DNA from 2 places in the Erwinia sp. SLM-02 genome. Region 1 is predicted to be linked to the other one. Evidence: predicted binding sites of a transcription regulator. Region 1 holds the regulator's gene; the other holds the start of a gene.

What was found. The regulator CRP, encoded in region 1, controls carbon source genes, mostly activating them, when cyclic AMP is high. The targets are predictions, from matches to a motif close to ATGTGANNNNNNTCACAT.
Region 2: a site for CRP is predicted at 1,623-1,640, ahead of PGH32_RS06715 (arabinose ABC transporter substrate-binding protein). Genes of this name have one in related genera too.

The regions. Positions count from the first base shown of each region.
Region 1 covers NZ_JAQISN010000004.1:409,258-413,275, forward strand. Annotated here, with positions in the region: gene argD (bifunctional acetylornithine/succinyldiaminopimelate transaminase) at 1-319, shown strand, start outside; gene PGH32_RS21040 (YccS/YhfK family putative transporter) at 316-2,394, opposite strand; gene crp (cAMP-activated global transcriptional regulator CRP) at 2,454-3,086, opposite strand; gene PGH32_RS21050 (amidohydrolase) at 3,635-4,018, shown strand, end outside.
Region 2 covers NZ_JAQISN010000001.1:1,441,536-1,445,553, reverse strand. Annotated here, with positions in the region: gene araG (L-arabinose ABC transporter ATP-binding protein AraG) at 1-284, opposite strand, end outside; gene PGH32_RS06715 (arabinose ABC transporter substrate-binding protein) at 408-1,391, opposite strand; gene PGH32_RS06710 (ribulokinase) at 1,751-3,448, shown strand; gene araA (L-arabinose isomerase) at 3,445-4,018, shown strand, end outside.

The DNA of each region.
Region 1 (4,018 bases):
TATTATCAATACGCCAGCGGTGCTGGAGGGCGTCGCGCAGCGCCGTCAGCTGTTTGTTGATGCCCTGCAGGCGCTGGATGCAAAACTGGATTTGTTCAGCGAAATCCGCGGGATGGGCCTGCTGATCGGTGCCGCGCTGAAGCCGCAGCACGCTGGAAAAGCGCGTGACATCCTGAATGCCGCGGCGGCCGAAGGCGTCATGGTGCTGGTGGCCGGTACTGACGTAATGCGCTTTGCGCCGTCGCTGGTCATCGACACTGCGGATATCGCCGAAGGGATGAAGCGCTTTGCAGCGGCGGTGGAAAAAGTTATCGGCTAGGACGTTTTGCGCAAACGGCGGGAAAGCCAGTGCCCCTGATGCGGTCGCTGGCTCCAGGCCAGTGACGAGATGGTGTGCATCGTACTGAGGTGGCCGAGAATACGTTTCACGTGCCGCTCCAGTATGGTGACCGGCCCCTGATGGAAATCCTCCGGCGCTTCCAGCACGTTGCTGTCGGAGCTGGGGCCGTCATATTCCAGGCGCTGCTGGCAGCGCTGCAGGGCGATTTCGCAGGATTGCAGATAGCGCTGTGCCAGCGATTCGGTCAGCATAGTGTGCTCCCGCGCCAGAATGGTCATCGCATTAATATGCTCGACGATAAACTGGCTGTGGGTCACCCACAGCTGCATATCCTTGAGGTAGCTGGCGTTAAAGTTAGGCTCCTGCATCGCCTGGTGCAGGGAATTAAACAGGGCGTTATGAGCCTGATTAACGCGCATGCGCTGCCACGCCAGCTTGACCGGATCCTGTTCCTGCCCCAGTAATAGCTGGAGTGCTTCCTGATAAGCACCCAGCGCATCGTGGGCATTCTGCCGCAGCAGTCCGCTCTGCCACTGTGGCCACAGCCAGATCATCCCACCGAAGGCAATCAGACAGCCAATCAGCGTATCCATCAGGCGCGGTACAAGCAGCTGCGCGCCGTTCAGCGACAGCAGCTGCAGTGTAAATACCGTGGTGATGGTAAAGCCGATGGTGGCCCAGCCGTAGAACTTACGGATAAACAGGTTACCAATCAGCGTCAGGGCCAGCATCACCAGCAGCATCACCGATTCCGGCGCGTGCAGGCGTAGCATCACGGCCGCAATGACCAACCCGGCCAGCGTGCCCATGGCACGGTGCTGGATCCGCACTCGCGTGGCTCCGTAGCCGTTCAGACTGACGAACATCACCGTCATCAGGATCCAGTAGGGTTTGGGCAGATTAAAAAACAGCGCCAGCGAGCTGGCAAAGGCCAGCATGATCCCGTAGCGCGACGCGCTGCGCAGGCCGGGTGATTTTAGCGACAGGTAGCTTTTCAGGGCCGGGATCAGCGGCAGGCGGCGCTGGCGATCCGCCATCAGATCGCGTCGATACAGCGGTCGCTGGGTGCGGAGCACGCGGGCGATACGGCTGAAGTGGTAATAACAGAAATTGCCCACCGGATTGTCTTTGTTCTGCCGGGATATTTTTTCCAGCGCCTGCAGCGGTTTGTCCATGGTGAAACGTTCAGGATAGCGATGATAGAGAATGTCATCGGCCAGCACCCGCAGCCTGGCGGCAATGGTCTGTGCGTTCCAGCGGATCACCGCCTCGGCGTGGCTTTGCTCCACCAGTTTCTGAACTTCTTCCGGCTGATGCAGGCTGACCGAAATATGCTCCTGCAGATCCAGCGCCACCTGAAATGCACGCGTCAGCCGCTGGTAGTGGTTATCCTGGCTGGCGGACAGCATATACATCTGCTGATAACAGGTATTAATCAGGTCAACCGCTTTTTGCTGGCGAGCCAGCAGCGGCGGAAGCGCGGTCTGCGGATCGGTCAGCCGGGTCAGCAGCGTATATTTTGCCTCGCAGTAGTCGGCCAGTTCGCGGTAGAGCAGGCTTAGCGTTTCCCGCATCGGCTGCTCTTTCCACAGCCGGAACCACAGCCAGTTGAACAGGCCGTACCAAATGGTGCCGAGAATATAGAGCAGCGGGGGCTGCCAGAGGGGGACTCTGCCGGCAAGGCTGAGGGTGAAAATGGCGGCAATTAACGAAGCGGGAAGCAGCCGACCGTGCAGCGGACTGATTTCCGCAGTGACGCCCAGCAACAGAGCCATCACCAGCATAATGATCGGCAACGGCACCCCTTTTTCGCCCGCATACAGGATCAGAAAGCTACAGAAGGCAAACAGGCTGCCACCAATAATCAGGCGTTTAAAAAAGCGTTTATGGGGGGTATCAAGACCGGCGTTGTTGCAGCAGGCGGGAACTAACGAGAAGAGTAAACCCTGTCTGAGATCGCCCAGCAGCCAGCCAATGGCTATCGGCAGGCACAGCACCAACGTTTGCCGCAGTGCATAGTTGACTTCAGGGTGATAAATGATTCTCCGCCACATGCCTAACACCACATAAAAAAGGGCGCGACCAGGCTGTCGCGCCCCAGAGTCAGAACCGCTTAGCGCGTACCGTAAACCACGATAGTTTTACCGTGCGCGGAAATCAGGTTTTGATCTTCCAGCATTTTCAAAATACGGCCCACGGTTTCACGAGAACAGCCCACGATCTGGCCGATCTCCTGACGGGTGATTTTGATCTGCATACCATCCGGGTGGGTCATGGCATCTGGCTGTTTGGCCAGATTCAGCAGCGTTTGTGCAATACGCCCCGTCACATCCAGGAAGGCGAGGTTACCGACCTTCTCAGAGGTGACCTGCAGACGGCGTGCCATCTGCGAAGAAAGACGCATCAGAATGTCAGGGTTAACCTGAATCAGCTGACGGAATTTTTTATAAGAGATTTCAGCTACTTCACAGGCACTTTTTGCGCGCACCCACGCGCTACGTTCCTGGCCTTCTTCGAAAAGACCCAGTTCGCCAATGAAGTCGCCCTGATTGAGGTAGGAAAGAATCATTTCTTTGCCTTCTTCATCCTTGATCAGCACCGCTACTGCGCCTTTGACGATGTAGTAGAGGGTTTCTGCCTTTTCACCCTGATGAATCAGGGTGCTTTTGGATGGATATTTGTGAATATGGCAATGTGACAGGAACCATTCGAGTGTTGGGTCTGTTTGCGGTTTGCCGAGAACCATTCGCTGTTATCCTCTATTGTAATCGTGCCTAAATATACCCTTTTTATCACTCAGGTTGCAGAAATGTTAACTGCTTTTTGAAATATTTCGGGTAAACAGGGACGGAATTCCCTGTCAGGCGCTTCCCATAGGAAAATCAAACGGGCCATACCATTAAGAGTCTGGCTCATCCTGTTGTCCCGTTTTCACCATGCATTGCAATGCCAGAATATTAATACAGCACCGTTTGTAGCACAGCTTGACCTGGCTGTCTCGTGTTGTCTCATGTTGTCTCGCTTCAGCAGGGTGCTAAAAGGCGGAGCGGCCTTTTCTGTTGCGGGTAAAGCGGTGTGCAGGCCTGCCGCGACCTCCCTGATTTGCCTCGTTGCCACGGGGATCACGGTCGATAAACAATCACGCTATGGCACGGTTCGTCACGGAGATGACGCTATTTTATGCTTCTATCACGGTATCCGCGCTACCGGTGTCATGCCGTTCCCTGCTGACGGTGAAGGTCGCCATCGGATGGAGTCATGCTGGAAGCGCCTCTCACCGTTAAAGGAGTAACTATGAAATCTCAAATCGCGTCACTGATTCAGGAAATCACCCCACGAGTGCTGCAATGGCGTCGGCATATTCATCAAAATGCCGAGCTCTCCTTTCATGAGCAAAAGACGGCGGATTATGTTGCCGGTGAGCTCCAGCAGTTTGGCGTATTAACGCTCACCCGCCCTACGCCAAACAGCGTGCTGGCGGAGTTAAAAGGGGCGCGCCCCGGCCCCTGTATCGCGCTGCGTGCCGATATGGATGCCTTGCCGATCCACGAGCTGAACCAGGAGCCTTTTACCTCGCGCAATGACGGGGTCATGCACGCCTGCGGTCATGATTCGCATACGGCCATGCTGATGGGCGCGGCCTGGGCGCTCTGCCAGCTGCAAAAACAGATTGCCGGG
Region 2 (4,018 bases), on a different contig from region 1:
GGGATCAGATGCAGTTCCTGATAAATAATCGCCACCCCGGCGTTCAGCGCATCGGTGGTGTGCTGAAAATTCACCGGCTGGCCCTGAAGGCGAATCTCTCCGCTGCTGGCGCGGTAGCTTCCGCTGAGAATTTTCAGCAGCGTTGATTTCCCGGCACCATTTTCCCCCATCAGCGCATGGACCTCTCCGGCATGGCAGTCGAAGCTGATGTCCTGCAGTGCCTTCACGCCGGGAAAGGTTTTACCTATGCCGTGAAAGCTGAGATAAGCGGGTTCTCTGGTCATATCACTCCCCTGAAACGGTGTTGGACGGCGTAAACTGCACGCGTCCGGTCATACGGTTAACCTGACTGAGGGCCGATCGCCGCAGCGACCGATCCGCATTAAGTGACATTGTCACAGACTGATTTACATCAGCCCTTTCTTGGCCAGTTCAGCCTTGAAGTTGTCGCGGGTGATCAGCACCACGTCGGTCACTTCGGTAAATTTGGCCGGTTCCGTACCGCTGGTCACCCAGTCGTGCAGCATTTTGATACTGCGGTAGCCGTGAACGTCCGGGCTTGGCAGCAGCGAGCCGTAGAAGCCGGTGGCCTGGCCTTTCGACAGTTCGCTGACCGCATCCACGCCGTTGATGCCGATGCCGATAACGTTAGGCGCTTTAAAGCCCTGGCCTTCCGTTGCGCGCACGCCGCCCAGCACGGTGTTGTCGTTCATGCCGACGATCAGCCAGTTTTTCACTTCAGGATGCTGCACCAGCAGCGAGTTGCCGGCATCGAACGCGCCCGGGATATCGTTAGATTTGGTGGGGATCTGATAAATCTGTTTTTCCGGGAACCCGGCCGCCTTCAGCGCATCCATCGATCCGCCGGTACGACGGCGGGCGGTGTCGAGTTCGTTAGCGGTGATGGCCATTACCGCGGTTTCTTTCACATCCCAGCCGCGCTTCTGCATTTCCTTATACAGCTCCTGACCCTGACGCTCGCCGATTTTGGTCGCCGCCATCATCACCAGCGGAACGGTATCCATCGGCTTGCCTTTCGCGGTAACGAACTGGTCGTCGACCGCAATCACCTTCAGGTCATAGCTGCGCGCCTTCGCCATAATCGCGGAACCCAGTTTCGGGTCCGGGGTGCAGATAACAAACCCTTTCGCCCCGCTGGCCGCCAGGCTGTCGATGGCGTTCAGGGTTTTCTCACCGTCCGGCACGGCGATTTTTATCACCTCAAAGCCCAGCTCCTGACCGGCTTTGTCAGCGAATTTCCATTCGGTCTGGAACCACGGTTCCTCCGGCTGTTTCACCAGAAAACCGAGTTTCATTGTTTCTGCGATAGCGGATTGTGACATAACGGCAGCAAGGCTGATTGCGGCCAGTGCTTTAGTAAATTTGTGCATGAGGCTCTCCGGCTCAGTGCCCGCTTTTGACGGGGTTGTGTAAACGGTAACAATCGGAAGATGAAATTATTAAAATCGTATAAACAGTAACTTATATAAAACCGTCGTGTTTTTTGCGGCGGCGGTTAATTAGTTTTACCCGTATATAAACGGAAATTTGTAGAGCGCTATCACACACTGGAATTACAGGCGTTTTGTCCATGCATTCAGCTGATTTAACCGGAAAGTAACATTTGAAGCGCATCACATAACCGGAACGGATGGCAGAAAAGTGCATATATGCAGCCACTCACACCTAACCGCTTCTGCACCATGTGCTCAGGATAAGGAGACTTGACTATCGTCTCTGGAGAACAACTATGAACAAGGGTGCCATTACCCTCGGTCTGGATTTTGGCAGCGACTCGGTTCGGGCGCTGGCGGTGGAATGTGCCAGCGGACGTGAACTGGCGAAACAGGTGGTCGCCTATCCCCGCTGGCAGGAAGGCCGTTTTTGCCAGCCCAATCGCAATCAGTTCCGCCATCATCCCGCGGATTATATTGAGGCGCTGGAGCAGGCAATTCGTGACGTTGTCACTCAACTCGGCGCGGACAGCCAGAACGTGGTCGGGATTGGCGTGGATTCGACCGGTTCGACCCCGGCCCCCATCGATCGCGAAGGCCGTGTACTGGCGCTGCGCCCGGAATTTGCCGATAACCCTAATGCGATGTTTGTGCTGTGGAAGGATCACACCGCCATCGAAGAAGCGGAAGCCATCACCCGCCTGTGCCACAGCGGCGAGTTCGGGGATTATTCCCGCTACATCGGCGGCATTTACTCCTCGGAATGGTTCTGGGCCAAAATTCTGCACGTCAGCCGTGAAGATGCCGCGGTACGCGACGCCGCCGTCTCGTGGGTGGAGCTGTGCGACTGGGTTCCGGCGCTGCTCAGCGGCACCACCGCCCCCGCCGACCTGCGCCGGGGCCGCTGCGCCGCCGGGCATAAATCACTCTGGCATCCGCTGTGGCAGGGGCTGCCGGAGGCGGCATTCCTTAATGCGCTGGATCCGCTGCTGACCCGCGATCTGGACTCTCCCCTGTTTACCGATACCTGGACCGCCGATCTGCCGGTGGGTGAGCTGAGCGCCGAGTGGGCGGAACGGCTCGGCCTGCCGCGCGGCGTGGCGATTTCCGGCGGTGCCTTTGACTGCCATATGGGCGCGGTCGGGGCCGGTGCGAAGCCGTACACGCTGGTGAAAGTGATCGGCACCTCCACCTGCGACATTCTGATTGCCGACCCCGAGCGCGTAGGCGACCGGGCCATCAAGGGCATCTGCGGCCAGGTCGACGGCAGCGTGGTGCCGGGCATGATCGGTTTTGAAGCCGGGCAGTCGGCGTTTGGCGATATGTATGCCTGGTTCAGCCGTCTTCTCAGCTGGCCGCTGGTGCAGGCCATGCAGCAGCAGCCGGAACTGAAAACCCAGCTGGAACCGATTCGCCGCGCCCTGCTGGAGGATTTAACCAAAGCCTGGGCCAGCAATCCGCAGCTCGACCATTTACCGGTGGTGCTGGACTGGTTTAACGGCCGCCGCACGCCGTTCGCCAACCAGCGCCTGAAGGGGGTGATTACCGATCTCAACCTGGGGACCGATGCGTCCACCCTGTTCGGCGGTTTTATCGCCGCCACCGCCTTCGGGGCCAGAGCGATTATGGAGTGCTTCGAGCAGCAGGATATTCCGGTGCAGCAGATCCTGACGCTCGGCGGCATCGCCCGCAAGTCACCGGCGATTATGCAGGTGTGCTGCGACGTGATGAACCGCCCGCTGGACATCGTCGCTTCCGACGAGTGCTGCGCGCTGGGTGCGGCCATTTTTGCCGCCGTTGCCGCCGGCGTCTATGCCGATATTCCGGCCGCGCAGCAGCAGATGGCCAGCCCGCTGGAGCAGACCCTGCAGCCAGACCCCGCGCGCGTCGCCCGTTTTCAACAGCTTTATCAGCGTTATCTTCAATGGTGCGAAGTTGCCGAACCGCAGTTTGCGCCACAACAGTCAACCGTTAGTGAAGGAGTGGTTTTATGACCCAGTTAAGCACCGCAACCGTATGGTTCGTGATTGGTACCCAGCATCTGTACGGCGCGGAAACCCTGCGTCAGGTTGAACAGCACGGCAAAGAGGTGGTTGACCAGCTTAACCGTGAAGGAAAACTGCCCTTCCCACTTCAGCTTAAGCCGCTGGTCAAAAGCCCGGACGAGGCGCTGGCGCTGTGCCGCGATGCCAACCACGACCAGCAGTGCCTGGGGATTATTACCTGGCTGCATACCTTCTCACCGGCGAAAATGTGGATCGGCGGGCTGTCCGTTCTCAACAAGCCGCTGCTGCAGTTCCATACCCAGTTCAATGCGGAAATTCCGTGGGACAGCATGGATATGGACTTTATGAACCTCAACCAGACCGCGCACGGCGGCCGCGAGTTCGGCTTTATCGGTGCGCGGATGCGCCTGCCGCATCAGGTGGTAACCGGCCACTGGCAGGATCCGCAGGCGGTGCAGCGCATTGCACAGTGGATGCGCGGCGCGGCGGCAAAACTCGCCAGCCAGCAGCTGAAGGTGGCGCGCTTCGGCGACAATATGCGTGAAGTGGCGGTGACCG